Regions from separate parts of the Exiguobacterium sp. s35 genome, predicted to be linked through region 2. Evidence: riboswitches for the same ligand, from Rfam matches in the RefSeq annotation. Region 2 holds a riboswitch; the other holds the start of a gene.
What was found. Region 2 has a riboswitch for FMN ahead of KNO75_RS06480 (ECF transporter S component). Riboswitches for the same ligand answer to the same signal wherever they lie in the genome.
Positions count from the first base shown of each region.

Region 1: it holds a riboswitch for FMN, as region 2 does, so the genes downstream of both, ribD (bifunctional diaminohydroxyphosphoribosylaminopyrimidine deaminase/5-amino-6-(5-phosphoribosylamino)uracil reductase RibD) here and KNO75_RS06480 (ECF transporter S component) in region 2, are expected to answer to the same signal.

Region 1 is NZ_JACSKI010000001.1:1,469,591-1,485,850, forward strand. It holds gene ribB (3,4-dihydroxy-2-butanone-4-phosphate synthase) at 1-651, opposite strand, end outside; gene ribE (riboflavin synthase) at 651-1,292, opposite strand; gene ribD (bifunctional diaminohydroxyphosphoribosylaminopyrimidine deaminase/5-amino-6-(5-phosphoribosylamino)uracil reductase RibD) at 1,292-2,356, opposite strand; FMN riboswitch at 2,511-2,652, opposite strand; gene KNO75_RS07615 (undecaprenyl-diphosphate phosphatase) at 2,733-3,545, opposite strand; gene KNO75_RS07620 (homing endonuclease associated repeat-containing protein) at 3,998-4,639, shown strand; gene KNO75_RS07625 (sensor domain-containing diguanylate cyclase) at 4,685-6,364, opposite strand; gene KNO75_RS07630 (DegV family protein) at 6,660-7,490, opposite strand; gene KNO75_RS07635 (ABC transporter ATP-binding protein) at 7,652-8,350, shown strand; gene KNO75_RS07640 (ABC transporter permease) at 8,363-10,684, shown strand; gene KNO75_RS07645 (DUF4261 domain-containing protein) at 10,769-11,494, shown strand; gene KNO75_RS07650 (GNAT family N-acetyltransferase) at 11,530-11,802, opposite strand; gene KNO75_RS07655 (DUF5996 family protein) at 11,803-12,696, opposite strand; gene KNO75_RS07660 ((4Fe-4S)-binding protein) at 12,711-13,112, opposite strand; gene KNO75_RS07665 (thioredoxin family protein) at 13,200-13,526, opposite strand; gene KNO75_RS07670 (DegV family protein) at 13,546-14,397, opposite strand; gene KNO75_RS07675 (RDD family protein) at 14,523-14,942, opposite strand; gene KNO75_RS07680 (nitric oxide synthase oxygenase) at 14,957-16,033, opposite strand; gene KNO75_RS07685 (sensor domain-containing protein) at 16,129-16,260, opposite strand, start outside.
Region 2 is NZ_JACSKI010000001.1:1,249,048-1,265,307, reverse strand. It holds gene KNO75_RS06520 (NifU family protein) at 1-108, opposite strand, end outside; gene KNO75_RS06515 (YuzD family protein) at 237-524, shown strand; gene KNO75_RS06510 (globin-coupled sensor protein) at 699-1,985, shown strand; gene KNO75_RS06505 (S8 family serine peptidase) at 2,077-3,507, opposite strand; gene KNO75_RS06500 (NAD(P)/FAD-dependent oxidoreductase) at 3,750-4,805, opposite strand; gene KNO75_RS06495 (YuzB family protein) at 4,904-5,140, shown strand; gene KNO75_RS06490 (NupC/NupG family nucleoside CNT transporter) at 5,343-6,554, shown strand; gene KNO75_RS06485 (nucleotidyltransferase family protein) at 6,596-7,168, opposite strand; gene KNO75_RS06480 (ECF transporter S component) at 7,239-7,826, opposite strand; FMN riboswitch at 7,990-8,132, opposite strand; gene KNO75_RS06475 (HesB/IscA family protein) at 8,231-8,587, shown strand; gene KNO75_RS06470 (NAD-dependent epimerase/dehydratase family protein) at 8,700-9,554, shown strand; gene KNO75_RS06465 (NAD(P)/FAD-dependent oxidoreductase) at 9,594-10,571, opposite strand; gene KNO75_RS06460 (NAD(P)/FAD-dependent oxidoreductase) at 10,835-12,046, shown strand; gene KNO75_RS06455 (YuiB family protein) at 12,174-12,491, shown strand; gene glcT (glucose PTS transporter transcription antiterminator GlcT) at 12,596-13,441, shown strand; partial or broken gene ptsG (glucose-specific PTS transporter subunit IIBC) at 13,664-15,163, shown strand; gene ptsG (glucose-specific PTS transporter subunit IIBC) at 15,300-16,260, shown strand, end outside.

The DNA.
Region 1 (16,260 bases), 220 kb from region 2:
AAACGCGCCTTTTGATGAGGGAAGTGACACGTCCGCTTCGCGCGTGACAAGGTCTGTCTCCATATATCGGACCAACGCCTCGATTGTGATGAAGGCCAATTCGTGACGTTTGGCGACTTGCACCAAGTCTGGTACGCGAGCCATCTCCCCGTCTTCACGAATGATTTCACAGATGACGGCTACCGGTTCACTGCCTGCAAGTCGTGCCAAATCGACGGACGCTTCCGTATGGCCACGGCGCACGGAGACGCCTCCTTTTTTGGCGATGAGTGGGAAAAGGTGTCCCGGGCGTTGAAAGTCAGACGGACGTGATGACGGATTCGCCAATTCGCGAACGGTATGGGAGCGCTCGCTCGCAGAGATGCCTGTCGTCGAATCGACATGGTCAACACTGACCGTAAATGCCGTCCCATGTGGGTCCGTACTGTTCGTCACCATTGGCACAAGGTCAAGGCGTGCCGCGACTTCTTCGGCGACGGCTGCACAGACGAGTCCTTTTCCTTCCGTGATTAAAAAGTTCATCGTCTCAGGTGTCATCTTGTCACCGAGCACGACAAAGTCACCTTCATTCTCACGGTCCTCGTCATCGACAACGATGATGGGACGTCCGCGTCTTAACTCCTCAATCGCTCGATCGATCGAATCAAACATTACCATCCCGCCTTTCCATAACCTTGTGACGCCAAAGACTCGAGTGTCATCTTCGACTGCCCGACTAATTTTTCCATATATTTTGCTAACAGATCACATTCCAAATTGACAGAGTCGCCGACATGCTTCGATCCGAGAACGGTCTCGCTATACGTGTGCGGGATCAAGGACAGGGTAAATCCACGTTCTGATACATCAAATACGGTCAGACTTGTCCCGTCCACAGAAATCGATCCCTTAGGCACGATGTATGAAAGAAGCGAACGGTCGCATTGAATGTCGACATATACGGCATTCGCGAGTGGACGTTTCTTGGCGATGCGTCCGACGCCGTCGACGTGTCCGGACACGAAATGCCCACCGAATCGTCCGTCCGCTGGCATCGCCCGCTCCAGATTGACTCGTGTGCCCGGCTTGACCCCATCTAAACTGGAGGCTTTCAACGTCTCTGGCATCACATCAACAGCGAACGTCGACGCGTCAAACGTCGTGACCGTCAGACAAATCCCGTTCACCGCAATGCTGTCCCCGACCTTCACGTCCTCGAGCACTTTCGCACCCGATAGGACGAGCCGTAAGGACGGTCCATTTCGCTTCACCGCTTTGACCGAACCAATTTCTTCTACGATTCCGGTAAACATCAGAGCGCCCCCTTTCGAAGGACGACTTTCAGGTCAGGTCCAATCGTCTCGACCTGATGAATGCCAAAGCGAGCAATCGCATCGATCGAGCCTTCCTGCTGCGAGCGATAGATGCCGTTCTTCCCGCCGAATACGCGCGGTGATTGATAGGCGACCCATTCATCGACATACCCTCCGTCAAGAAGGGACGTGACAAGCGTCGGTCCCGCCTCTACCAACAAGCGCCCAACCCCGTTCGCGTACAATGTCTCGAGCATGTTCCCTAGCGACGTATAATCGAATAGCTCGATGCCCATAGCACGCGCCCGTTCCCGTCTCTCTTCATCGTCTGACGAAGTGAACAGGAGGACCGGTACGTCTTCAGCCGTTCGAGCAAGCGTGCTCGCGAGTGGCAAGCGAAGGTCACGGTCGAGGACGACTCGCTTAGGCTGACGTGTCTCTCGGTCCAATCGAACGGTCAGTGCCGGATCATCGGCGAGCACCGTTCCAATCCCCGTCAAAATCGCATCGACTGTCGCGCGTAGTTCATGAACGTCACGACGAGCTTCTGGACTCGTCACCCACTGGCTCTCCCCCGACTCCAAGGCAACTTTCCCGTCGAGGCTCGTCGCCGTCTTTAAGATGACGTACGGTCGTTTCGTCTCGAGCGCTCGCAAGAACGCTGGATTCAATTCCCTTGCTTCATCTTCAAGCAGTCCGACTTCGACCTCGACCCCAGCCGACCGGAGACGCATGATTCCTTTTCCGGCAACGAGCGGGTTCGGGTCCTCCATGGCGATGACGACCCGTTTGATTCCGGACTCTACAATCAAGTCGGCGCACGGTGGTGTTTTCCCGTGATGCGAGCACGGCTCAAGCGTGACGAAAAGTGTTGCTCCGTTCGCTGCCGCACCTGCCATCTTGATTGCATGAACCTCGGCATGCGGTTCGCCCGCCTTGAGATGGGCGCCTAGCCCGACGATGCGACCGTCTTTGACGAGAACGGCACCGACGAGCGGGTTCGCCCCAGTCTGTCCATCGGCCGATTTCGCCAATTGGATGGCCAGTTTCATGTACTGTTTCATCGTTCTCCCTCCTTTTTTCCGTACAAACAAAAGACCCTAAGGAAAGGTCCTTAGGGTCTTGGTGGGAGGGTTTTCGTCGCTTTTGGGCAAGCCAAATAAACGTTTTCTTTACAGAAAAGCGTACGACGAAGCACAGGTCACGCGGACCTGTTTTTTGTTCCTTCTCCCATCCAGACTATACTGTCGGCTCTAGAGTCTCACTAGATCCACCGTTCGCACACGTGCGCCCGGGTCACGGACTTAGGGCGTGGCCCATCACCGCCGGTTGGGAATTTCACCCGACCCCGAAGGAATATTTGTTTGTACAGATTTACTGTATCGCAATTGTTTTTATTTCGCAAAACAAAAAGCGCCACTCGTAAGAGTAGCGCTTCGATTATGCGAGAAAGAGGACGACAAGAAGCCCGACAATCCAGCAATAATATGAGAAATACTTCAGTTCGCCTTTAGCCATGATGTGTTGGAACCACTTCAACGAAATCGCAGTCAACGCATATGAGGCGATGAACGCCAAGATGAGCGGGCCGAACAAGTCACGCGTCTCCGGGTTCGTAAACAAAGCCGGACCGTCCAAAATCATCGTTCCGAGACTGATCGGGATGAACAGGAAGAATGAGAAACGAAGTGCTGATTCCTGCTTGATCCCGAGTAACATCGCCATGACAATGGTCGCCCCAGAGCGACTGATGCCTGGGATAAGTGCTACCGCTTGGGCGAGCCCAATCAAGATGGCGTCACGTAACGTGATACCGCCGTCCCCTTTATTCCCGCGCATATTTCGAATGAACCAAAGCGCGAGACCTGTGATGATGAGCGTATATCCGACCGTCGCGACGCCACCGAGTACTTCTCCGATCCAGTCGCCGAAAATGACACCGAGGACACCGGCTGGAACCGTTGCGACGAGGAGCAAGCCGATAAACTTCACATCGACCATCGTTTCTTCCGTTCGGTCCTTCTTGAATAGGAACGTCCATAAACTGACGATGAGACGGATGACATCTTTACGATAGACCGTCAAAACCGCGAGGAGCGAAGCAAAGTTTACGAAAACTTCAAATGACAATCCCGGCAAGTCGATGTTAAATAATTCTTGGAAGATAACAAGATGTCCACTTGATGAAATCGGAATCGGCTCCGTGAATCCCTGGATCAATCCGAGCAACGTATAAAATAACCAAACTGTCATAATGGTAATCCTCTTTTCTGTTTTTCACTCAATGCGCCTATTTTAGCAGAATTGGACTTTCGTTGACCAGCTGTTAAAAATTTTTTGATGTAATTTCAATATTCGATTGATTAGTCTGAAAATTAAATTTATTATAGAAGGGTACTCATCTGGAGCGAAGGCGATGACCCCATTTCTCCAGTTGGGTACTTTTTTATAAAATATGACATTTTTGGTTGATTAAAACTTTTTGTTTACATTTATCTCGAAATTCGATTTAATTTGTAATAGAACTGTTACCATTTTTTGAAATCTTTTTCTGTGACTTTAGACCTATCCATTTCTTAGAATATGTTTAAAAATTTTCAAAATCACGTTAATAAATCCGAAAAACCATCCGATAGTATGATTGTAGGAGCATTTTTTTCATCTTTGTCGGTTCATATTTGAGTCCACGGAAGGAGGAACCATCATTGAGTCAAACGCTAACCACTAAATCCCATCACCTGTCCACTGAACAGCAGAGGATGATCCATTGCATCCGCCTTCTCGGGGACTTGTTGAAGGAACGTCCGCGCCGTTCTGTCTATCGTCGCTTTGCCATGGAACAGAATTGGCCATCTCCTGAATCGATCATCAGACAGTTCGGGTCATGGGCTGAGGCACTTGCCATCGCAGGCTATGAATGGCATGGAGAAGCAACTGTCGAATTGCCAGACAAAATGCCAAAGTATACACGCGAGGACATCATCGAGACACTTGCGCTTTATTCGCGAGACATGGGCTCGATTATCACCTTGAAGAAGTATCAGCAATGGCGAAAGCTCCATCCGAAGGCACCGAGCCATTATCACATCGTCAAGACGTTCGGTTCGTGGCATGATGCCTGTGCCGAGGCAGGACTTGAGGCGAGTGTCACCTATTCGAAAACGGAACTCTCCAACGCGCTCCGTGAAGCCATTCAGGAAATGGGCTTCTCCCTCTCCTTCGAAGCATATCGGGAATGGGCGAAGCGTAACAACAAGCCTTCGACAAAAGCGATCTTACATCGTTACGGCTCTTGGTCAGCCGCCGTTCATGCTGTTGAATCGGAACTTTATAATACGAACTCATAATCTTTTCATACAAAAGGAGGATCTGCCATTTGGCGGATCCTCCTTTCATCTGACTTCTGTTGATAATCCTTGATAGTGGGCGACCCGGTCACGACCATTGAACTTGGCACCGACATACATGGCTCGGTCCGCATGCCGAAGTACCGTATCGAGGTCTTCATATTCATGAATCGTCTCGATCCCAATACTCGCCGTCACCGTAATGCGTGTCCCTTCCGTGCCAAAGTCATGTCGTTTCAGTGCGTCGCGTATCTTTTCACCGACCAGTTGGGCTACAGCCTCATCCATCCGAGGAAAGACGAATACAAATTCTTCGCCACCATACCGTGTCACCAAATCTGTCGCCCGAACGCTACGCGTGAACAATTGTCCGGCCTCAATCAACACCTCGTCCCCGAACGCATGTCCATATGTATCGTTGATCGACTTGAAATGATCCAAATCAACTAGGAAAAGGGATAGTGGATAGGATGCGACGTCGTTCAATCGTTCTGTCGTCCAGTTACGTAACGCCCGCTGATTATGGAGACCTGTCAACGGGTCCGTCAAACTCTCATGTTGAAGGCGGTCCCGCTCATCGATTCGCTCGATTGACCACGACAACGTTTTGAGGAGCCGATTCACTTCGACGGCAATCGGCATCTCATACGCGCCGTTCGCTGTCGTCGACACCATACAGCTGACGGCCGTTTCCGCTCCCCAAACAGGCTGGATAACGAGCGCCGAATGATGAAGCTCTTGTTGCTGTTGTTGCAAGTCGGGATGCCATTCATGAAGTGAATCATAGACGAAACATGGCTCATCCTCGTCTTGATAGCGCTCGATCGTATAAGCGTCCGGCACACTCGGGATGATGCGTCCCGTCATATCATAAAACGTCCGCTCCCCTTTTCGGTTGACCTGCAGCCAACCACGTTCGACTTCAACGACGTCACGTAGTCCGTTCCAAAACTTTTCAATCAACAGCTGTTCACTATCGACACGATAGAGCTGCTCTTTCAATCGCTCGATCTGATCGACTTTTGTTTTCGTCTCTTCTGTCTCCGTCGCTTTCGACATCGTCATCTTTAAGACGGATAGAACGAAGAATGTGACAATCAGCCCGACATATCCAAACACGAGATACGATTCAATCGCAATCATCGTGAACAACAGTTCGAGTGACACGACGAGCCAATCGAATCGAATCAACCGCCACATGATCGGTAACGGGATTCGTTCTCCGACCATGAAGTACGACAGGGCAAAACTCATCGTTAGAACGAGGAAGAGCGTACCTAAGAACGCCAACATCGCCACGCCTTGTTGCATCAAATGAACCTGTTCACCGATGCGTCCACCGAGGCCGATATAGGCTAGGCCTGGCAATAGGACGAGGAGGCATTCAATTACCGTATTGAGCGGATAGAAATGTAAGAAACGACGACGCCCTACCCGACGGTTGAACGTCCTCGCCTGAAAGGTGAACAAGAGGAGCTGTCCCATCAGGAGGGCCGGGGCGAGTCCATAGAGGAAGAACGTGATAAAGACGAACATCTCATGGAACGTGAAATGCAGATGTCTACGCTTGAGCGGGTTCATGACGAACAAAGCACCTAGTGTATAGATAAACCAAAACAACGGCCAGTCGAACGATTCGAGGTGGTGCAAAGTCAAATACGTCACACCTGTGAAGACGACGGCCCATGCGAGCCAGCTCCGAACTAGATACTTCCGAAATCGCATCGTCTTCTCCCCTTTTCCCGTTCATTTTTTCTAGTATGACCCGTAATGCAAAAACATTCCAGCAATTGTTTGAAAGTTGAGACAATGAAATATTGAAATTATTCCCATTTAGATGTTTTACTTAACAACAAGTCGGCAACAGTCATAGAAAGGAGGCTAACAATGGACCTTTCCATGTTTCTCATCACATTTCTTTTGATCTATTCGCTGACGATCACATTTCTCTTTTTACGGAAGCAAAAACAACATTGAAACATACAAAAGGCGATCCTCTCACGAGCATCGCCTTCATGTCTTATTTCGCTTTCAAATATGAAATCCCGATCGACCCAGATCCCGTATGTGCCCCGAGAAGCGGTGCGAGCGTGTCGACCCGAATCGGAATCTTGTCACCGAGTCGTTCTTTCCATTCTTGCGCGAGTTCAGGGACGTTCCCGTGGAAAATCGAGACATCCTGACATTCTCCTGACTCAATCGCCGCACGCAACACTTCGAACAAGTGGGCTTGTGCTTTCTTGTATGTGCGGACGGTCTGATAAGGAACGATTAATCCATCCTCAAATCGAAGTACCGGCTTCAATTGAAGCATATTCCCGATCAATGCTTTCGATTTTGAGATACGTCCGCCTTTTTGCATCTGCGTCAAATTTTGAAGCGTCAACTCGATGCGCACATCTTCGACGCGCTCCTTCATGTAGGCTTCGACGTCTTCAAGTGCATCGCCTCGTTCGACACGTTCAATCAACTCCTCAAACATGAGTCCCATCGTATAGATGCCTGCTCGTGAATCGAAAGCGAGTAACTTAAATTCAGCGATTTCGGCCCCTTGTACGGATGCCGAATACGTTCCGCTCAAGTCAGACGACAAGTGGATGGCGATTCCCATATCGTACTCGTCTTTCAACTTCTCATAGAGTGTGACAAAATCTCCGATGGCAGGCTGGCTCGTCGACACACGCTCCCCGGCATCGATCCACTCATAGACGGTCGTCGCATCGACTTCAATCCCGTCCTTATACGGTTGGTCCCCTTTGACGACGTAGAGCGGGACGATATGAATGTCTGGATGGTTCACTAAAGCATCTGGAAGGACAATCGTGCTGTCCGTGATATAAGCAATCTTCATGGAAAGTTCTCCCTTAAAAAAAGTTTTTAGTACCTGGTTATATTATTTTATCACAGGTGAAGCGGTTTCACTATTTTTTCAAAACATCCTATGTGCAGCTCGTCCAATCTGACCTCGAAACGGGTACATGATACATAACGAACAAAGGAGGCGAACGAGAGATGATTCAACTCGAGAACGTCAATAAAATTTACAAGACTGGCGATGTAGAGACCGCCGCCTTGAAAGAGATTGACCTAACCATTCGTGACGGCGCATTCGTCGTCATCCTCGGACCGAGTGGAAGCGGGAAAAGTACATTACTCAACGTCATCAGCGGACTCGATACCGTATCAAGTGGCAAGATCACGTTCGGGGACACGGTGCTGACCGATTTATCTCCTGAACAGATGACGACATTCCGACGCGACCATCTCGGATTTATCTTTCAACAATACAATCTCCTTCAAAACTTGACTGTCTATGAGAATATTCAAATCGGATCTGATTTGACAAAAGACCCACTCCCCATCGATGAATTGCTCGATCAAGTCGGACTCGCGACAGCCCGACACAAATATCCCTATCAATTGTCCGGCGGTGAACAGCAACGGGTCTCCGTCGCCCGAAGTCTCGCTAAAAATCCATCCATCGTCTTCTGTGATGAACCGACGGGGTCGCTCGACGAAGAGAATTCGAAGAAGGTGCTCGAGTTATTGGAACGACTGAACGAGACGTATCAAAAGACGATCGTCGTCATCACGCACAACAATGGAATCAGCGACATGGCGGACGATGTCATCAAGATGAATTCCGGTCGGATTGTCGAAGTAATCCATAATGACACCCGCGTCGCGGCACGTGACATTCGTTGGGGATAAGGAGGTGGCGACATGCTGTACAAAAACGTGTGGAAGACGCTCAGCAAAAAATGGATGCAACTGCTCGCCATCGCCATCATCATCGTCATGAGTTCGCTCACGTACACGATGATGTTCTATGGGATCAGCGGAATCGAAGTTCCGACCGAAGAATACTTGGAGGAATCGAACCAGGAAGACTTCGCCATCGAGATGCTGAACCGGGTAACGGAAGAAGAATTACGTGATCCCGATGTCGCCACACTCGCTGGAACCGGAACGTTCACACTGGCCGACATCAAACAGACCGACGAAGACGTCTTTAATCGTTTGATCGCCTCCCGCATCGATGCAGTCGAACGAGAGATGCCAGAGGCGACGATTGAGCTCCGTGACTTCAAAACGATCACGTACACGCTCGGTGATGCCGAACATCGTGGTCTCATATTGAAGGAATCTGATACAATCAACCGCTCCTATGTAGAGGCTGGATCAAGACCAAATACGAATGACGAGGTCGCCCTCAACAAAAAATATGCTGAAGAGAACGGGATTGAAATCGGGGACACGATCGATCTCGGCAGACCGTTCACCGTCAGCGGGTTCGTCCTCTTCCCTGACTACACACTCCCACTGTTCGATGACAACTTTTTCAATCTAGACCCAGGCTCTCAGACGCTCTTACTCATGACGGACGAATCGTTCGAATCCACTGTCGGACAAGAGTCGTTCCGTCTATCGGGTGTGACGGAGCAGACAGTCGTGACCGATCTCGAATTGCCATTTGTCGTGTCCGTCATGGAGACAGAAAATATCATCCGTAGCGGTGCGATTTATAGTGAAATCTCATCTGGGAAAGCGATGGCGCTCGGACTCAGTCTCTTCATCGTGTCGATTGCCGTCATCATCGTCGCCATCTTGATTTCGAACATGCTCGAGGCGGAACGAGGCCAAATCGGACTGTTGAAAGCGATCGGCTATAGTCGCCGTCAAATCGCGGCACCCTATCTCGTCCTCATCTTGATTTTCGCTTTCTTCATGCTCATCATCGGCTACTTCCTCGGTCTTTATTTTGCGGACCCGTTGAAAGAGTTGTATCTCGACTTTTACCTTTTACCGTCCATCACCATCGCCCAAAGTCCGCTCGTCTTTCTCACTGCCGTGTTTGCACCATTGCTATTCTTCGCGCTCGTCGCAGGCGCAGTCATCTATAAAATCATGGGAGAAAGCGCCCTCGCCCTTCTATCACCTCGAGACAACGTCTCCTTGAATCGACTGAGCCGATTCGTCAGTCGACTATTGAAGCGAGCGAGCGGCAAGACGAAGTTCAAATACTTGTATGCCGTCAAAAGTACAGGCAGTTTTCTCATTTTCTTCCTCGGTATTTTGTTCTCGACCATTCTCATCGTCTTCGCCCTGATGATGAACGGAGCCGTCGACCGAATGACCGTGGGTGGTTTGAATGAGGCCGTCTATGAATACGAAGCGTATACGGACGGTTCACCGCCAATCGAAGACGGACAAGAACCATTCCTCACTTATCCGTTCGCGTTTGTTGAAGAGAAACTGATCACCTTGAAAGGCTTAGATATCGACAATACCTTATTCCCTTTACGCAACGAAGAGGGTGACACGCTGACACTTGAACCTGACGGACTAATCGTATCGTCATCCCTTGCCTTAAAACTCGGACTCGAGGTCGGGCAGGACATCGATATCGAACTGAATGAGGAAACGCTGACTTATCCCATCACGGGCATCGCCGATGAATTCTCTGGAGACTTCGCCTATTTGCCCCGGACGACGTTAAGTGAACTTCTTTCGGATGGGATGACGGATGACTTATTCAATGGCATCTATGCGATGGAGCGCCCAGATGACTCCGACTATACGACCATCTTGTCGCGTCAAGGGTTGATTGAGCAGTCCGAATCCATCAATCAATATATGAACTTTATGATGAACGTCTTGATCGGCGGGGCATCCCTCATCGCCTTCAGCATCTTATTCGTCCTGACGGCACTGACGGTCGAGAAGAATTACTATGTCATTTCCTTGTTGAAAGTCATGGGATACCAAAAACGGGAAGTCCGCTCGATGATACTGAACAGTTACTTCATTTACGCGCTCGTCTCGGCCCTTTTGAGCATTCCAATCGCCTTGTTGACGCTTCGGGTCATTATCGTCGTGTTCGCAGAAGATTATGGGCTCGTGCTGCCGCTGGAATTCGAGTGGATCTATATCGTCTATACGCTCGGTGCGGTCGTTCTCCTCTTCTTCCTGAGCACGTTTATCAGCCGACGGAAGATTGATCAAATCCCACTTCAGGAAGTATTGAAGACATATCAAGAATAATTTGTGCCAAAATAGGGCATAATAAAAGATAGACCAGGCCTCTCCCGAGGAGGGGCCTGACTTTTGCAGAAAAGGATGATTGACATGAATCGTACACAAGTTATGCTCGCCATTCCAGGGAACTGGTCTTCCGCGGAAGGCGTGAACGAACAAATTAGTTTACATAGTGAAGGCTACACGATGGCCGGTCTGTTGTTGCTCGAAGATGAGACGGGCAAGGCGTTTACTGTAGAAGTCGTCGAACGAGACCCGGCTCTCGCCGAGGCGATGATTCACGCGAGTTCGGGTGGATTCACACCAAAAGTCGCAAAAGGAATCGCCCGTCATACGCATGTCGTCTATTTGATTGTCGATGTCAACGATTTGACAGACGTTGCCGCTGCGCGCCGTGCCGCAAATGCCGTCTTAAATGCTGGTGGGGTTGGCGTCATGGTCGAGTCGGCTGGTGTCTCTTTCTCGAAAGATGAATGGCAAGAGTCGAAAGAAGAAGACCTCGCGCTCGATTACTCGCTGTTGACGGCCATCACGGAAGAAGAGAACGCCTATATGTCATGGGGAATGAAAGCGTTCGGTCATGCAGACGTGGCTGTTCCGATGACACTTGATATCGAGGATGCCATCCATGTGATTCATTCGTTCAACTTCCACCTCATCTCAGGTGGCGCGATGTTCGGCGATGGTGACCATTTCGCGTTCGAAGACGGACGTGCCTTCACGGTCGAGATGGGTGAAGACGAACGGACGACAATCGACAACTTGTTGCATAACCCGTTCGGTTTGATTTACCTCGTCCCACAAGCAGCAGAATAACCTGAAAATGGAGCGCCATTCGGCACTCCATTTTTTTATGTCGCCAACACGTCATGGTATTCAGGATGACGATCGAACTGATTTTTTGTGAACGGACAAAGCGGGATGATTGTCTTCCCTTCTGTCCGAGCATAGTCGACGACAGCGACCACAAGTTTCTCCCCGATTCCTTGTCCTCGCAGGTCATCACTGACATACGTATGATCGACAATCAGTTTGTCGGGTCCCGTCGGTACGTAGTGCAGTTCTGCCGATGGCTTCCCCTCGTCCCCGACGTAAAACGTATTTTCCTTCTGTTTGATCTCCATTCACTTACCACGCTCCTCCTCTAGTTTTAGTGGGATGAAGAAATGATCACGCGTCGTCCAATCCATCTCACGCATCAAGATATCGAACGAGGTGGACAAAAAGTCTTGGACGTGACCACTCGTTGCTTCATCAAGCGGCAAGAAAAATTCACTCTTTTCCGCGTCATAATAAGCCGCGCCCGGCTTCAACGTCTCCGTCGGCAACGGTCTGAACAAAAACGGATACGGCAACACAAAATAACTTGGACGATCCGTCACATCATCCCCGAGCCAAAATCCGAATTCGACAAACTGTTCATCAAAGGCGACACGCTCAATCACTTTGTTCTCCGGAAACGGCTGTTCAATCGGATAAATGACGAGTGACGAGACGTCAAACGTTCCCCAAAAGAGGGCCGGTTTGATTTTTCGGCATCGCAGTTTTGATAAATATGTCAGTTGTTCGTGCGCCGCTCGCTGAAACAACCTTAACCCTTTTCGGGCATACGCCGCGTCATAGGCAAGCGGTGTCTCGTCCGTATCGAGCTGGCCTGTGAACGACATCTCTTGTGGTTTCGGATTGATGTTCACATGTATCCCGTGTTCGCGAAGACGCGTGAATAAATCATCGTGATAAGACTTGATCGTCTTCCCCGATTCAATCGGAATGGCGTCCGTCTGATTCTCGACGTGGATGACGAGACAAGACGTCAACAGGTCCACGTCGATTTGTAGCGTTCGTTCTCCTTCGAACAACAACCCTGTCGTGAATCCTTGCACCATAAGCGGCAACGAGACATGCCCCCACTGCGGTTCTGGCGGTGCCAGTTGAAGTCTGATCTTCCCGAGCAGTTGGGAAATCAAATGCAAGGTCAACTTTGTGTCGTGCCATTCTGAATGCAGTGGAATATGCATCCTCACTCATCCTCTCATCCTTTACATGCGCCACTATGGTCACAAATCGGTCGTTTCTCAGACTGCCCGCACCCACACAGTGTCGCTCGGTAAGTCGAAATGATGTCATTCCCTTGTTCAATGTGAAGGTCGCCCCGCACCTCGATTTGTTGCCAGTCGTTCAGCTTAACAGATGTCGGCACATCCGGCGTCTCCGCATCTCCTCCGTCTTTTCGGACGAATTGGAGCGCACCGCTTGGACAACGTTCAATCACCGTCGCGACATCAGGCGCCTCGGCACCGTCTGGTAAAATCCACGGTTTTCGTTTCGTATCAAACACGTCCGGTAGCCCGCGCACACATTCTGCCGCATGTACGCAAAGCGACACATCATAATACACATCAATCGATTCTCCCACATATTGTTTGCCCCGCATCGAATCACCCCTTATGTGTTTGCGGGTCTTTACCCGTTCACCTACGAAAAAAACCCATCATCCGTCAAGTGGGATGATGGGCTTCGATTAGGCTTGTCTCATTTCTTGCATGCGTTCGAGTTGATGTGTCAATTCCCCGATTGGGACGAATCGCGCCCGACGTAGCATCTCTTTTCCGTTGATGAAAAAGAGGACGACCGGTACTGTGAAAATGGAGAAGGTTCCCGCAACTTCTGGGACTTCGTCCGAATCCACTGCGACCGCCTCGATGTCAGGGAATTGATGGAGCATCTCTTCGATTTGAGGTTTCAGCGCATGACAGACACTGCATCCTGGATGTGACACGTAAACGAGCAGTTGTTCCGTGCTCGCGATCCGTTCGTTCAATCCAGTCAACGTTGTCATTGCTTCCATCTTATATTCCTCCTATTAATTAAGCGTCGAGCCACAAGACACCGACCGTCTCAAACCCGGCATGTACCGCGATGGATGGACAGAATCGTGTCCGTACCACTTCAAGACCCGGTAATTTCGACTCGATAAGTGCGACAAGGTCGTCTTGCATCTTCGGTGCGAGTGCCGTCTGGACGAACACACGATTGTCTTTTACACCGTTCTCCGCGTGGCGACGTTCGAGTTCGCCGACCATCTCCGCATAGGCTTTCTTCAACGAGCGTGCTTTTTTGAACGGAATGACTTTCCCCGTCTCATCGAGCGTGATGATCGGTTTAATGTTCAAAATGTTCGCAAGGAACAGTTCACCCGAAGAAACACGGCCACCGCGGCGCATCGTTTCCATGTTTCCGATAATCATGAAGAAGTTTTTCTTATCACGCCATGCTTCGAGCAATGCGACAATCTCTTCGACGGATTTGCCTTCTTGTTCAGCAGCCTTTCCGATTCGAACGAGCTCTTGTTGCGCTTCGAGCGCAGCGTGAGAGTCGATTGTATACACTTTAAAGTCAGCCGCCTCTGCCGCTGCTTTTGAGTTTTTGGCCGTGCTGCTCAATCCGTTCGAACAGTGGACGGCGATGGCGCAGTCATATCCTTCTTCTTTCAAGCGCTCGTAGCGGCCGATGAAATCTCCGAAAATCGGTTGTGACGTCTTCGCTTCTTTCTTTTGGTCAATCATATACCGGTGCAAGTCTTCAAGCGAGAGATTTGTTTCACTATAACCGTTGCCATCCACAATCAATTGAATCGGGACGATATCCACACCGAGACGCGCCGCCTCTTCTTGTGAGAAGTTGGCCATGCTGTCGGTAATCCATGCGATTTTTGTCATAACTAAAAAGCCTCCAATGGTCGTTCATTTTTGTCCAATCCCATTATACCTTATTTTCTGCCCCTATTCCTACTCGTCCGAACGAGACACAAAAACAGAGCGACATGCGGTCGCCCTGCTTCTCTTCACTTCGTCGAAATCAATTTTGTATGGGCGAATTCGTCATGCGGCAACTCGAGGTCTTTGTTCGACTTCATCTGTTGGAGCGCTCGAATGAGCGGAATCCCGAGCGTCGCCGGATAGACGACGTCCTTATAAAGTGTCCGTTTGATGACCTGTTCAAGAGAGAGCGGGCGTCCGTCCGCACTCACGACTTTTATTCCAACGACTCGATCACCAAGTGTCTGACCGTTTTGGTACAGCATACAGTAAACCTCTCCAGCCATCGTCACAACGGTCGGTAAGTAATACCGCTTCACTTCCTTGTCTGGCCATACCTTTTTGCGGATTGCCTTCTCAATCAATTTGGCCGGCGTCTGAAAGACGACTTGGTCGATTTGACCGGCGACGGCTCGTTTCCAAAGTGGGACTGCCACAGCAATCATCCTTTCTCTCGGTTCTAGCCTTTTATTTCCTCTTTTACCGGCTGACGAAACCCCGAGAACGGACATCCGCTTCGTGCGAACAAGTTCGGCGTCTTGATGATATTGTCATAATGTTCATGGAAGACGTGCGTCGTCGCAGGCGATAGGGGTGGGATGAGCCAGCTCCACTGCCCGGTGACGTCACGCCCCGCTTCCCGTTCATTTTTTTCGAATCGTTTGAACTGTTTTGCGGCGGTATGGTGGTCAACGATGGTGACACCTGCCCGTTCGAACGACTGAAGGACAGCGATATTCAATTCAACGAGGGCACGGTCCCGCCAAAGGGAGCGTTCTTTCGACGTGTCGAGCCCGAGTGAACGGCCGACAAGTGGCAATAAGTCATAACGGTCGGTGTCTGCCAAGTTACGGGCACCGATTTCCGTCTCCATATACCAGCCGTTGAACGGCACGGATGTAAAACGGAGACCGCCGATTTCAAGCTCCATGTCGGCGATGGCCGGGACGGCGTGCCATTTGATGGTGCGCCCGTCAAACAAGTCATACTCCTCATGCACGATATCCACTTCGAGCACAGCGTCACTCGGTAATTCATAAAGACGAACATCCTGACCGTCCGTAATCATGAGCGGCAGGACGTCAAACGGCGTGCCTGCACCGACCCACCCGAGTTGTTCAGCCCGTTTCGTCATCGTCACCGACATCGGATCCCCGATGATCCCGTCTGGCGTCTCATATCCGGCATACCGAATGAGCTGCGTATTCAACAGTTTGAACTCGTTCGGAAGGACCGTCATCGTCGAGCGGATCTTCCCACCGTTCGTCGCGAAATGAAGATGATCGACAAGCCGCGCGTAGACATCATCAAATGTTGTGGCGTCTCGAGCATCGATCACATGGAGCGTCTGCCAAAACAATCGTCCGATGCAACGGTTCGAGTTCCGCCACGCCACTTTCGCACCCTCACACAACTCCTCTGTCGTCAACGTATAGGTACCGGTGCGCTCAATTTCTTGTTCGATTTGCCGCAGGCGTTCAGAAGGGACGTCTTGCCGTTGTCGCATCCACTCGCTCGCTTGTTCATACACATTCATATCTTAAGTCTCCTCATTTTTTCTCTCTTCTCCATCTTAGAGAAAAGGAGACCTTCGTTTCAACTATCCATCCTCGCCTACGACAGGTCGAACGCTCATATTCCCTCTACCTGATGTACGAGTTGCAAATAATCGGAGATGGATTCGTCTCCGGTCACTTCTGTCTCAAGAGAAGTGAGCTGCGCTTCCACCCCCGGACTCGATTCGTATTCGGCAGTGTATTGATA
Region 2 (16,260 bases):
CTTGACGATGCCTTCTTCGACATCTACGAGTTCGACGTCTCCGCCGTCACGAAGCAAGAACGGACGCAATTTATCGAGCACTTCTTGGACTTGATCAAACATTTCCATGGTATCTACCCCTTTCTCGTTCTACTTTATTCTAGCAAGTTTGAGAGTGTTTCTCAATCATTTACGCTGAGCGTTTCATCATCGAGTAAGGGAAGGATTTTGTATAATGGTTTTGAGGGGGAATGAAGATGAAAATTACGGTATATGGGGCTGAAGTTCAATGTGCGAGTTGTGTCGGTGCACCGAGTTCGACCGAGACGTATGAATGGTTGCAAAGTGCACTCGGACGAAAGTATCCAGAGCAATCCTTTTCGTTCGAATATATCGACTTCGAACAAAGTGAAGACGAGTTCGCCCAAGCACTTAAAGAGGACGAATGGTTCTATCCGCTCGTTTTGTTAGACGGGGAAGTGATTGACGAAGGCGTCGTTCAGTTAAGAAAAGTATATGCGGCGATTGAAGCGAAGCAATCATAAATGAGTATTGACGACAGACGGACCATGCGAATGCAAGGTTCGTTTTTTGTTTACCTATTCTTCCGAAATCGATTTTACAACTTTTGACTAACGAGCTAAACTGAACATAACCTGCATAATTTTTATAATATTTTGAAAATTTAACGAAAACATTCATTGAAGGAGGACTGTTCAATGTTTGCCCGAAAACGAAACATGCCGATCCATTTAGACACTTCGTCCCAAATGGAGCACTTGTTGATCGCGTTACCGGAGGATTTAGAAAGACAACGTCAGTTGATTCGCCTCGAACGTGAAGATCTCGCGTATTTGCGTGCCTATCAACATGAACTACGTCAGTTGACACCCCGTTTAGTTGATGTGTTTTATGAGGAGCTCGAAAAGATTGATGAGATGAAAGACTTGATTCGGCAACACTCGTCTTCGGACAAATTGAAACTGACCCTCTCGAACCACATCATGGAGATGTTTGAAGGAAAATTGAATGAAGCGTATATTAACAGACGCCTCGTGATTGCCAAACGTCATTATTTAATCGGCTTAAAAGGAAAGTGGTACATGGCTGCCTTCCAAAAAATATTTGAGACACTCGTCTTATCGATTCAAGATGAGCAGCTCGACGCCGAATCAAAAATGAAGTTGATGATGGCCGTTTCGAAAATCTTTAATTTCGAGCAACAGATCGTGCTCGAGATGTTTGATGATGAGGCTGAAGTCGTTCGTGACCAAATGCAACTTGTGAAAGATGAGATTGGTCAAACGATCCAACAGGCGAGCGAAGATTTGGCGGCACTCTCCCAAGAGGTCATGGCCAGTTTCCAGTCGATGAACGAGAGAGCAGATGATATGAAACATTCGAGTTCATTGACTCAGACGAAGTTAAGGACGGTGCTTCATTCATCGGTGAGCGGGAAAGACGCCATCTTGTCCGAGACAGGCCGCCTCGATGAAATCACACGAGACCTTTCGGATTCTGCCCAAGAAATCAAAGCGCTCGAAAAGTTGATGAACGAGATCATGACGATTGCGGATTCGGTGAAGCAGATTGCCAATCAGACGAACTTGCTCAGTTTGAACGCGGCCATCGAAGCAGCACGTGCTGGAGAGCAAGGGAAAGGGTTCCAAGTCGTCGCTTCCGAGGTCCGGACGCTTGCGAGTCAGTCTAAGCAAGCAGCGGAAGAAGTTGAGGATTTGGTGAAGCGCCTGACGAATCAAATGGAAGAGACATCGAGTCGAGTGCTTTCAACCGAGCAAGAGATGAAGCAGACGATGGGACGAATCAATCAAGTGACGGATGCCTTCCTCCAGATCTCTGGTGACTCGGAGCATGCCGACGGACAGATGGGGAGCCTTGCCGGGGACATCGATGAGATTGTCGAGTCGATTGCCGAACTCAAGCGGGCGACGACACAAATTGCGACATCTTCGACACAGTTGATGGATACGGCGCAACGATTGTAGATGTTCACACTACAAAAAGACGAACCAGGTCGTATGAAGCGACGTGATTCGTCAATCAGTGTAGTCGAGCGAAGCGCTCGACTTTTTTTGTTTAGAGAAGTTGGAACGATGACGTTGCTGAACCAGCCGTGTAACCTGTAAGCGTCGCGTCAGACTTCACTTGATACGTTCCACGCTGTGACCAAGAGTTCGTAGAGAGTGTGAACGTGATGGCACCTGAAGCATTCGTCTTGCCTGTACCGACGAGCGTCGCCCCGTTCGGTTGTGTGACCGTCACACGGACATCAGCGTTTGCGACCGCTTGGCCATTCGAATTACGAACTGTTGAAGAAATCGAGACGACTTCACCCGCGTAGTAGTATGACTTCGAAGTCGATACTGTCGTCGTGAGTGCTTGTACCGGTTGTGTCGTACCACCAGAAGTAGGGGCTTGGACGAGTCCATTTCCGAACCAAGAGTCACGACCTGCCGTACCGAGGTCAATCGAATCTTGCGATAATTTCGTACGGAGTTGCGTGCTCGATAACGTTGGGAAGGCTTGCTTCATGAGCGCAAGGTTACCTGCAACGTAAGGCGTCGCCATCGATGTCCCGCTCATTTGACCGTAGCCGCCATTTGAGAGGGTTGAATTGATGCTGACACCAGGTGCTGCGACTTCGACTGTGCCACCTGTCGCTGAGAACGAGGCACGGTTGTTGTTGATATCCGTCGCAGCGACGGCGATTGCCGAACTGTAACGCGCTGGATAGTTGACGAGATCGCCCGACCCATCGGTACGTCCGTTGTTTCCGGCTGCCGCAACGACGAGGATGCCTGCGTTATTCGCACGATCCACGACTTGTTGGAGTGTCGTCGAAGGGCTTGTCGTCCCAAGACTCAAGTTGATGATGTCCATGTCATTTGTGATCGACCAGTCAATGCCGGCGATGATGCTTGATAGACTACCACTACCGTTCGCCTCAAGTGCTTTGACGGCATAGATGCTTGCCTCATGAGCGATTCCGACCGTACCGATGCTGTTATTGCGGGCTCCGATAATCCCGGCGACGTGCGTGCCGTGACCGTTATCATCGGCGTAAGAACTCGTGACCGTACTAAACGAGGCACCACCAGCAATCGTTAAGTCAGGATGAGCGGAGATACCCGTGTCGACGACGGATACTTTGACACCTTTCCCAGTAAACCCACTTTGCCAAGCGGAAGGAGCTTGAAGTTTAGGGATTCCCCAATCCTGGCTTTGGTTCTCGATATGTACCGTTTGATCGACTTCCACGTGTGCGACATGCGGGTTATTCTTCAGTCCGTTCAAGGCAGCTTTCGGAACTTCGAGTGCTGCTGCAGGAATATTCGAATACTGTTGTTTAACTTCCATGCCTTCAATCGAGAGCGGGATTTTCTTTGCCGATTCTTTGAAGACGACGAGGACGCGTTCTTTCTCCTTGTTCGGGGCGGCTTCTGCGCCTCCGGGGACGGTTGATAAGACGAGCAATGATGCAAGGACGGTGCTACAGATTTTCTTCAACTTGTTTCCTCCTTTAGGGTAGTTGGCAAGATGACAGGATGTCGGGCTGCCGTGTTCATAGAGTAACAAGTATTTCCAATGGATAGAATATGTCGATGGCATTAAAAATCTGAATATTTAGATAGGGATACAGGGGATTCAGATACAAGACTTTTGACTCAAGAGGACGCAACGGTAAAAGAAAATCGATGATGCGATGCATAAAAAAAGCGAATCGACCCGTCAGGTCCATTCGCAATTGTTTACTTGATGACTTTATGTTTCCAAAGAATACCGGACTTCAACAAGCGAGCGACTTTGCCGGTGAGTGATTGTTTCCCCATGAACACCCCGAAGCCTGCTTTCTTCCCGAGGGAGCCGAGCGTCCCTTTCAATTTGATGTCTGGTAACTCTGGATAGGCAAGTCCTTTCCATTTACAGAGGAGCACTTGAACGATTTGTTCTGCCTGAGCTTCGGCGAGCTGTCCGGACGGTGCGTATGGCAAGCTCGCATTGTCTCCGACGACGAATACGTCTGGTAGGCCAGGGACGAAATGGTGCTCCGTCAATTTGACACGTCCGCCTCCATCAAGCTCCCATCCTTGATTGCGTACAACAGCGACTGGTTGAATTCCGGCTGTCCATACGGTCAAGTCGGAAAGGAACAAATCTTCATGGTTCCATAAGCCATCGGCATCGACGCGTGTAATATTGGCGTTGTTGATGACTTCGACTCCGTGCTCTTCGAACCAAGATTGCACATACATGGAGACACGATTGGACAAGAATGATAATACGGAAGGTCCACGGTCAAACAAGCGAACTGTCAAATCAGGACGACTCTCGCGTAGTTCGCTTGCGAGTTCGACGCCGGATAATCCGGCTCCAACGACCGAGACGACCGATCCGGGCCGTAACCCGTTGATCGCTTGCTGTGTTTTTCGTGATTCTTCAAGTGTTTGAATACTGTACGTGAACTCTGCTGCCCCCTGGACGTTGTGATACTTGTCTTCACAGCCTAATCCGATGACAAGGTCATCATAAGGTACTTTTTCTCCACTCGCGAGAAGAACCATCTTGTCTTCCGTATCGATATCCGTGACTTGTCCGTATATGTAGTCAATTTCTTCCGGAAAATCGATGCGAATATCGCGGTCCGAGACCGTTCCTGCAGCGAGCGCATAATACTCTGTTTTTAATCCATGATAAGGTAAGCGATCGACGAGCGTGACCGATACGTCCTTCAACTGATGTCCAAGAACTCTTTCGATGACACGCATACCCCCGTAACCGCCCCCTAAGACGACTAATTTGCGCATAATAATCCCCCTTTGTTACTCTTCAACTGTATCATGTTATAATCTGCCGTAGAAGAACCATTTTCCGATAATTCACGTAAAGAAAGACGGTGACATATATGATGAATCCGATCATCGAATTTTGCGCCTCGAATTTAGCGATGGGCTCACAAGTGGCCCGAGCGAAATTAGAGTCTGACCCTGATCTCGATGTAGTCGAATACGGCTGTACAGGCTACTGTGGCGTCTGTTCCCTCGACCTCTTTTGCCTCGTCGACGGGGAAGTTGTGACCGGTGAAACACCGGATGAGTTGGTGACGAAGGTGTATGAAAAAATTGAAGAGATGGCATGGTGAAAAGTTTGAGGGATGACCTCAAACTTTTTTATTTCACCCGTTGCATTTTAAAAAGAGGGATGTTATATTCTAAGAGGTTCGAATGTAGGTTGTCTGACGTTTAACAACGAGAAAAAGAAAGCGTTTCAAACGGTAGGGCACATCTCTTTTCGGGTATGACACATATAATAGCTTTGTTTAATATGAAAGGAGCACAACATCAATGAAAATCATGAGTGTGGTTGGTATTTTGGCACTAATTGCAATCGCTTACATCTTCTCTACCAACCGTAAAGCCATCAAATGGCGCACGGTCTTGGCAGCGTTCGCTGTTCAATTCGCGTTTGCTTTTCTTGTTCTGTACACATCTTGGGGACGTGCAGCACTTGAATGGATCTCGAGCGGGGTTCAAGCAATCTTGAACACGGCGGGTGACGGGATCGCGTTCGTATTCGGAACAGCGGTCGGCGGCGATAACTTCGTCTTCGCATTCCAAGTCCTTCCGATTATCGTTTTCATGTCATCATTAATCGCGTTACTCTACTACCTTGGCGTCATGCAGTGGGTCATCCGTATCCTTGGTACGGCACTCGCGAAAGCGTTAGGAACGTCACGTAAAGAGTCACTTTCAGCAACAGCAAACATTTTCGTCGGTCAAACGGAAGCACCGCTTGTCATCAAGCCTTACCTTCCTACGATGACACAGTCTGAGCTCTTCGCAGTTATGGTCGGTGGTCTCGCATCAGTTGCCGGTTCTGTACTTGCTGGATACGCAGCACTCGGTGTACCGCTCGAGTACTTGCTCGCAGCGAGCTTCATGGCAGCGCCAGCTGGTCTCTTGTTCGCGAAAATCATCGTTCCAGAAACAGAAGAATACGATGATGACATCGAGATTGTAGAGGAAGAAGAAGACAGAGCGGCGAACTTCGTCGATGCAGCGGCACGTGGTGCTTCTGACGGTCTCTTCCTTGCTTTGAACGTCGGTGCAATGCTTCTCGCGTTCGTTTCGTTGATTGCGCTCGTCAACTTGATCCTCGGTTCAGTCGGCGGACTCTTCGGATTTGATAGCTTGTCACTCGAATTAATCCTTGGTTACGTGTTCGCGCCACTTGCATTCGTCATCGGTGTACCGTGGGCAGATGCAGTACAATTTGGTAGCTTCCTCGGTCAAAAATTAGTCTTGAACGAATTCGTTGCATTCTCTGAGTTTGCACCAATCATCGGTACTGGTGATTTGTCAGCTCGTACAGAAGCAATGATCGCATTCGCACTTTGTGGTTTCGCAAACATTTCATCACTCGCGATCCTTCTCGGTGGTCTTGGTGGTATGGCACCAAACCGTCGTGGTGACATCGCACGTATGGGTGTCCTCGCAATTCTCGCAGGTACGCTTGCAAACTTGATGTCAGCTACATTGGCTGGACTTCTTCTCTAATTAGTATAAGAAAACGCGATCACTTCGGTGGTCGCGTTTTTTTAGTGTAGGGATGATGTATACAATTTGACGTTCGGCCATTGAGCTGGCCAATTTTTTTGAGCCATTCGTTTCAAGTAGATTGGATGTTTTGAGGTGCTTGTTTCAAAATACGGTGTAGGTCTAGCTTGTAGTGTGAGAAGGTCTTGAACGCCATAGGGTGCTGAGAGAATGAGCTCACCGTCTACATTGAGACGTACCCCGATTGCGGTCACCGTCTCGGGGAAGTGCGCTAGGGCATCAATTGATGATGTATATGGTGGCAAATGGTTCACATGATGCATCCTCGCTTGGTTTTTTACAGACCAAGGTACGTTCGGGTCGAGTTGATTCAACACCTGTTCTAATTCTTTTTCGATGGATTCTTCTGACTGAGTAAGATCGAAATAAATCACATCGACGTCGTCCGTTTGGGTCGGTGCATCGTATCCATGAAGATGGTCCCATATTTTTGCGCGAATATAGCCCGCGCAAATCCACCAGTCGGGCAGATGAAGGGTAGAAACGGTGCGAAGAAGGTTCATAAGTTCTGCATCTTGTTGTAAGAAATCAATCAAATCCTCTTCATGTTTCATCAATCAAACTCCTCCTGATCCATCGGATTGAAAAAAGCACCTAGGCAACGCCTAGATGCTCGTATATCGATTATGCTTGAAGTTGTACGCGCTGACGTTCGATCCACGGCTTCAATTTCAAGAAGAGTGGAACGAAGAGTGCGCTGATCAAGATCGCTTTAATCAAGTTGAACGGTAAGATCCCGTAAAGGACGAGGTCCGTCTTCACGGCCGGGTCGGCCATGTCTGCCATTCCGAAGAAGAAGGCATAGGCTGGCAAGATGACGAGATAGTTTAAAATGGCGAGGCTGAGTGCCATCGTGATTGTACCGGCGAGTAGTCCAGAAGCGAGTGCTTTGTTCGTCTTCCGTTTGTGGTAGAACCATGCGACCGGGTACATGAATGCGACACCTGCGAAGAAGTTTGCGACTTCTCCGACCGGGACACCGCCACCGTTAAAGACATAGTACAAGACGTTTTTCAATCCGACGACCACGACACCTGCGAGTGGAGAAAAGACGATCCCAGCAATGAGTGCAGGAATGTCACTGAAATCCACTTTGAGGAATGGCGGTAAAAATGGGAGCGGGAAGTTGAATAGCATGAGTACGAACGAAATCGTCCCGAGCATCGCCAAAGTCACCATAGTTGTCAATCGTTTGTTGCGCGTAGTTTTCATCAGAATCTCTCCTTTAGGTCGCTCCTCGATGAATGGCATCCGTCGCATATAAAAACCCGATTGCAATGAAGACAATCGGGAGAGTTTACGCGCATACGAAATAGATGTTTTCCGAGGTGGAAATGTCCACGTCAAAGAAAACATCCGGATATCGGTCGGATGCCGCCATCTTCTCCCATCCAGACTGTACTGTCGGCTTTCGAATCTCACGAAATCAGCAAGCAACGCCTTGCTCGCTCACGGGCTGAGAAGAATAAATTCTTCAATACCGCCGGTCGGGAATTTCACCCTGCCCCGAAGATGGAACGATTTAATTTTTTTTGTTACAGTTTAGTTATACAAGATAATGCACAAAACTACAAGTCAATTGACTTGAATTGAAGATAAAATGAGGAGGAGTTCAGATGATTCATTTGACAGAATCAGCAGCACTTCAAGTACAAGAGATGATGAAACAGACCGAACGCCCGGATGCACAATATTTGCGAGTGAAGGTCCAAGGTGGCGGATGTACAGGACTTTCATATGGAATGGGCTTTGATGAGGAAAAGACGGATAAAGATATTCAATTCGACCATCACGGCGTCCGTGTCATCGTTGCGGAAGTCGATCACGGGGTCGTCGATGGGCTCGAGATTGACTACAAGCAATCGATGCTCGGTGGAGGATTCACGATTAAAAACCCGAATGCCATCGCCACGTGTGGCTGCGGTTCAAGTTTCCGTACGGCAACGAACGCCGGTACACCAGGAGAATGTTAATTATTTTAGACTATGGAGCGCCATAGTCTTTTTTTTGTGCGATTCGACCAGTTACGGAACGTCGGGGAAAGGGAATGTAGGGAAGAGAATCGTATTGAAGGGGGCTAGGGTGATGAGGAAAGTATTGATTTTTGGAGGATCGCGCTATTTCGGGAAACGACTTGCCTTGCGACTCGCGGAGGCGGGGGATGATGTGACAATTGTGACGAGGGGGCAATTGCAAGTTCCAGAAGCCGAAGGAATACGGTCCATTAAAGGAGACCGGCAATCGGTCGCGACGATGAAAGACTTGGCACGCGAACGGTTCGACCTTGTCTACGACAATATTTGTTTTACCCCGTATCAGGCAAAAATCGCTTCGGATGCGTTCATGGATAAGGTCGGAAAGTATGTCCTGACGTCTACAATGTCGGTATACGCGCCGGGACCTGATTTAAAGGAGAGTGACTTTAATCCGCTCCATTATGAATATCATCTAGAAGCCGAGCATGACTACGGACAAGGAAAGCGAGAGGCAGAGTCGTTCTTCTTCCACCGGGCTTCATTCCCAGTTGCGACCGTACGCTTACCAATTGTCCTCGGACCAGATGATTATACAGATCGACTCAAATTTTATGTGGACGCCATTCGCAACGAGGAACCGATTGTGTTGCATCATCCAGAAGCGAAGATGGGCTTCATCTCGAGCGCGGAAGCAGCAGCATTTTTAGAATGGGTGGGACGTGCGAACGTGACTGGACCTTTCAACGCAGCGAGTGATGGTCTCATCTCCATGGGTGCTTTAATGGAGCGAATCGGGCAACATGTCGGAAAACCTGTCCATATCATAAAAGATGGGGAGTCGTCCCCATATGATTCGGATGTCGACTATTACATGTCGATCGCTGAAGCGAAAAAGGCGGGCTTCGTGTTCACGCAACTCGATGACTGGATTGACCGGGTCATCATTCAGACGATGCGGAAATGAAAAAATCCTCTGTGGACACGGTCCACAGAGGATTGATCATTATTTCCCGGCAAATACAGATGTCGAATGTTGCGGATGACGTGCAGTCGGGTCCACAAGTTGCTTCACTTGATTGATGGCAATTGGTGCTTCACCAAAACCTGTCGCGATCAGCTTCACTTTTCCTTCGTATGTGGCGATATCACCACAAGCGAAGATCCCTGCAACTGTCGTTTCCATACGTGAGTCGACACGGATTGTGTTCTTCTCAAATTCCATTCCCCAGTTCTTGATTGGACCAAGAGATGACACGAATCCGTAGTTACAAATCAAATCATCAATCTCAACGATTTTCGACTCGCCGTCCTTATCTGTCAATTCAACAGATTCGATATGTGTCTCACCTGAGAGTGACTCGATGTTGTATGGCGTAAGGACATTAATCGTCGATGCTTTCATTTGTTCGACCGTATGTTCGTGAGCACGGAAACGGTCACGGCGGTGGACGATGTGTACTTCTTTCGCGATCCCTTCGAGCATGAGTGCCCAGTCGACAGCAGAGTCACCACCACCGGCAATCATGACGCGGCGATCACGGAATTTCTCCATGTTATCGACAAAGTAATGAAGGTTTGCGTAATCTTCGCAACCGTCAAGACCAAGTGGACGAGCCGAGAAGGCACCGTTTCCGGCAGTGATAATGACCGCTTTCGTATGGTACTCTTCTTTATTCGTCGTTAAAACGAACGTGCCGTCCTCGAGACGTTCCACCGTTTCCACCGTTTCTCCGAGGCGGTAGTCTTGCTCGAATTGATCAGCCTGTGCTTTTAATTGATCAATCAAATCCTGTGCTTTCACTTTCGGGAAGCCAGCGATATCATAAATATATTTTTCAGGATAGAGCGTTGACAATTGACCGCCGAGTTGCGGTAAACTTTCAATCAACGTCGTATCGAGTTGGCGCATGCCTGCGTAAAATGCGGTGAACAATCCAACCGGACCTCCACCGATGATGATTACATCTTTCGTCGTCTTCATCGAATTCCTCCTCAAAGCGTATACATTTATTATAGAGAGTTTATTGAATTAAATCCATTCAGTACAAACATGCAACACTTTCAAAAAAAATTCAAGAAGATAAGCTTTTCCATTGAGAATTCAAATTAAAGAGCGTACAATGAAACAGAAGCAATTGTGAACAGATGTTGAACAAGAATAGGCTTTATTGTGAACATCTATGTGAAGAAACACACAACATAGTTGTTCGAAAAAACAAAACTTTAAACAAGGTGGAAATGAACATGAAACGACCTAACATTGTTATTCTTGGCGCGGGCTTTGGCGGACTCATCACAGCCGTCAACCTTCAAAAGACACTCGCTGCAGGTGACGCGAACATCACGCTCATCAACAAGCATGATTATCACTACCAAACAACTTGGCTTCACGAACCAGCTGCTGGAACGATGAACCCAGACCAAGCACGCATTTACATTAACGACATTGTGAACCCGTCACGTGTGAAACTTGTCAAAGGGATCGTCGATCGCGTCGATACTGCTGCGAAACAAGTCACGCTTGAAGATGGTTCTGTCGTCGAATACGACTACGTTGTCATCGGTCTCGGCGGTGTACCGGAAACATTCGGTATCCCAGGCTTGAAAGAAAATGCCATGACAATTAGCTCATTGAACAGTGTTCGTAAAATTAAAGAGCACATCGAGTACTCATTCGCTCAATATAAAACAAACGGTTCTTCTGACAGCTCGTTCGTAACGATTGTTGTCGGTGGTGCTGGATTCACGGGAATCGAATTCCTCGGTGAAATCGTCAACCGAATCCCAGAGCTTTGCAAACAATATGACGTTCCACGCGAAGCTGTTCGCATCGTCAACATTGAAGCAGCGCCAACGGTTCTTCCAGGTTTCGACCCAGAACTCACAACGTACGCACAGAAATGGTTGGAGCGTAACGGTGTCGAGATGAAACTCGGTAACGGAATCAAAGGTGTTGAGCCGGGTGTTGTGACATTCGGTCCACTTCAAGGTGACACGACGGAAACGATCCACGCCCACACGATCATCTGGACAGGTGGCGTAAGTGGTAGCCCGATCATCGAAAAATCAGGATTTGAAGCGGTTCGTAACCGTGTCATGGTGGAAGCAGATAACCGCGCACCAGGTCACGACAACGTCTTCATCATCGGTGACTGCTCGGCAGTCATGGATCCTGCTTCGAACCGTCCATACCCACCAACGGCACAAATCGCAACACAACAAGCGCACAACGTTGCGAAAAACATTGCTGCGCTCATCAATGGCAAATCGACTTCGAAGTTCACTTACGAGAGCAAAGGAACAGTCGCTTCGCTCGGTCATAACGATGGAATCGGAATCGTCATGGGTAAAAAAATCTTCGGTCGCAACGCTTCATTCATGAAGAAAGTCATCGACAACAAACACTTCATCGAATTGAAAAAATACGGACTCGTCCTCAAAAAAGGGAAGTTCTAATTTTCGATTAACGTACGGCTCGTTCTGATTCAGAACGAGCTGTTTTCTTTCGAAATTGTCATAGGAAGTTCTTTGACCACGTCGGTTGAAATTTTGTATAATGGAGAGCGGACAAGGGGGGCATCACATGCATATTATCCAAGCAGTCATTGGGGCCGTTTTATATATGACGATTTTTTTCAGTATCGGCTTCATCTTGAATATGTTACTTAAAAAGACATGGACACTCGTGTTCATTTATCCGATTTTTGTCATCATGATGATTGATAATGTCAAACTTTCGAGTTACGTGACCGAGACGTCAACTGCACTCACGGGGATCTATGAAGGTCTCGTCGGATTGCAACTTCTCGATTTGTTCATGCTCGGTTTCGGGTTGCTCGGAGCAATCTTGGCTGGCGTGACGATTCGTTTCTTACGGAAGAGCGGTTATTCAATGTTTTAAATGGCGACAGAAATGTTCGCCTTTTTTGTTTTGTCCCTACTTTTTTAGGGCATGAACCGATATACTAGATAGCGAAACGATTTTTAGTAAGGGATGCGATGCGAATGACATTACCGATGTATACGATCAAAAAAGTGTTGAATAATAGCGTTGTCATTTGTCAACATGATACGGATCCGGAAGTCATTCTACTCGGGAAGGGAATTGGCTTTGGCAAAAAACCAGGCGACCTCGTCGACCCGGCCAGCGTCCCGGAGAAAGTGTATCAACTGACAGATAAAGAAGAACAGTCGCAGTATCAAGAGCTCGTCAAACATGTCGATGAGGATTTTATTGCGTTCATGCAAGAGATCGTCGGCTTCATCGAGACGAGTACGGGTAAAAAAGTCGATGAGCACATTCATATCGGCTTGACCGACCATTTGTTCTTCACGATGAAACGAATCGAGCAAGGGATGGAAGTGACGAATCCGTTTTTACTTGAGACGGAATCTCTTTATCCAAACGAGTTTGCGCTCGCGGAACGAATCGTCGATATGTTCCATGAACGCTTGAACGTACTTCTTCCAGATGCGGAGACTGGATTCATTGCCCTCCATATTCACTCAGCGACGACGTTCAAAAATGTCCTGGAAGTGAATCGTCATAACCAAATCATCGGCCAAATCGTCCAGACGATTGAGAGTCGTTTGAACGTAAAATTGGACCGAACTTCACTCGATTATAAGCGCTTACTTCGGCACTTAAGGTACGCCGTTGAGCGGGTTGCGACGGGTGAGATGGTCGAGGCACCACAAAAAATTGAAAAGGTGTTGCGCGACGAATATCCGCTATGCTATAGTACTGCTTGGGAGCTGATGGGCATCATGGAACGCGAGTTAAAGCGTCCCGTCCCACGAGGTGAAGCGACATATTTGACGATGCATCTCCAGCGCCTAACAAGTAGATAAATGATACCACGTGTCTTACGTGTTACTGATTCGATCAGGCATGAGTAAGGAGTGGAACGTTATGTGATGTCTCCGTTGGGAGAGGTCTACGTTCTATCCTTATTCATGCCTTTTCTGTTTTTATAAACGTGATTTATGAAAACGTTTAGATACGTCGGTTGTCTGACATCTACACCGCTATCATATTGTTTATACGTACTTAAAAAAAAGGAGGAAATGTTGATGTTTAAGCAGATCTTTGGTGTTCTTCAAAAAGTCGGTAAAGCACTTATGCTTCCTGTTGCGATCTTGCCGGCAGCCGGTCTTCTTCTTGCATTCGGTAACGCAATGCAAAACCCACAACTTACATCACGCGCCGATTGGTTAACAAACGACGGTATCGTGAAATTCGCTCAATTGATGGAGCAAGCGGGTGGAATCATCTTCTCGAACTTGGCGCTCTTGTTCGCAGTCGGTGTCGCCATCGGTTTAGCAGGTGACGGAGTTGCCGGACTTGCAGCAATCGTCGGATTCTTGATCATGAACAAAGTGATGGGTGTTTGGCTCGAACTCACACCTGAAGTGTTAGCTCAAGGTGACCCAGCATACGCGAACGTACTCGGTATCCCAACACTCCAAACAGGGGTATTCGGAGGGATCATCATGGGTCTCATCGCCGCATGGGCCTATAACAAGTACTTCAATATTGAATTGCCACAGTTCCTTGGTTTCTTCGCTGGTAAACGTTTCGTTCCAATCGTAACAGCAGTTGCAGCAGTCGTTGCTGGTTTCGTCATGCTTTTGATCTGGCCACCAGTACAAGATGGTTTGAACGCATTCTCAAAAATCATGTTGGAAGAAAACCGTACATTCGCAGCGTTTGTCTTCGGTTTGATCGAACGTTCATTGATTCCATTCGGTCTTCACCACATCTTCTACTCACCGTTCTGGTTTGAATTCGGTTCATACACGGATGCAGCGGGTAACGTCGTTCGTGGTGACCAAGCGATCTTCTTCGCACAAATTCGTGACGGTGCTGAATTGACAGCAGGTACGTTCATGACTGGTAAATTCCCGTTCATGATGTTCGGTCTTCCTGCAGCAGCACTCGCAATGTACCATGAAGCACGTCCTGAGCGTAAAGCGGTTGTCGGTGGTCTCTTGGCTTCTGCTGCCCTTACATCGTTCTTGACTGGTATCACAGAACCAATCGAGTTCTCATTCTTGTTCGTAGCACCACTTCTCTTCGCAGTACACGCAGTGTTCGCAGGTCTTTCGTTCATGACGATGCACCTCTTGAACGTTAAGATCGGGATGACGTTCTCAGGTGGTTTGATCGACTTCTTGCTCTTCGGTGTTCTTCCAGGTCGTACGGCTTGGTGGCTCGTCATTCCAGTTGGTCTCGTGTTCGCGGTTGTTTACTACTTCGGATTCCGCTTCGTTATCCGTAAGTTCAACCTTAAAACACCAGGTCGTGAAGATGAGGTTGTTGAACAATCAACAGCTACTGGTTCGGAACTTGCACAAGATATCCTCGTTGGTCTTGGTGGCTCACAAAACATCAAGCACCTCGATGCATGTATCACACGTCTTCGTGTCGAAGTAAAAGATAAGAACCAAGTCAACAAAGATGAGTTGAAACGCCTTGGCGCATCTGGTGTCCTTGAAGTTGGTAACAACATTCAAGCAATCTTCGGACCACGTTCGGATGCATTGAAATCAGAAATTCAAGCGGTTATCGCTTCAGGTAACGAAAAGAAAGCAAACTAATCATCATTTAGACCAATCCTTCGGGGTTGGTCTTTTTCTTTTATATGAAACGGTTTCATCCAAACGTTAGAGGGAAAAAGTAAGTATTCTGACAAAGGAGGGAACCATGATGTGGAAGAAAGTGTTTGGCGTTTTACAACGGGTCGGGAAAGCACTCATGCTTCCGGTTGCGATTTTACCGGCAGCCGGTCTTCTCTTGGCGTTTGGTACCGCATTCCAAAACCCGGACCTCGTTGAATTGCTCCCGTTTCTGGCAAATGACTCACTTGTCCTGATTTGGCAAGTCATGACAGATGCCGGGGACATCGTCTTCGCAAACTTAGGGTTACTGTTTGCCGTCGGGGTCGCGATTGGCCTGGCGAACGGGGATGGGGTTGCTGGTCTGGCAGCCATTGTCGGTTATTTGATCATGAACAAAGTTATTAGCACGTGGAACGGGATTACCGCGGAAATCGTTCAAGGCGATCCGCAGTATGCGTCTGTTCTCGGTATCCCGACGCTCCAAATGGGGGTATTCGGGGGTATTATCGCAGGTCTTGTTGCAGCTTATGCGTACAACAAGTATTTCAACATCAAGTTGCCAGATTTCTTAGGATTCTTTGCCGGGAAGCGGTTCGTCCCGATTGCGACGGCCGCATTCAGTTTGATTATCGGGATTGCGCTCGCGTATATATGGCCACCGATCGGGAATGCGATCAATACGTTCTCAAGTACGGTCATCGAGGCAAACGTTGCCTTATCAGCATTCATCTTTGGATTGGTAGAACGTTCCTTGATTCCGTTCGGTCTTCACCATATTTGGTATTCTCCGTTCTGGTTCCAATTCGGGGAATATACGAACCAAGCCGGTGATCTCGTACAAGGGGACCAACGGATTTTCTTCGCGCAACTACGTGACGGCGTCGAGTTCACAGCCGGTACGTACATGACCGGGAAATTCCCGTTCATGATGTTCGGGTTACCCGCTGCCTGTCTCGCCATGTTCCACACGGTTCCGAAAGAACGTCGGAAAGACGTCGAAGGTCTCTATTTCTCAGCTGCCCTCACGTCATTCTTGACAGGGATCACAG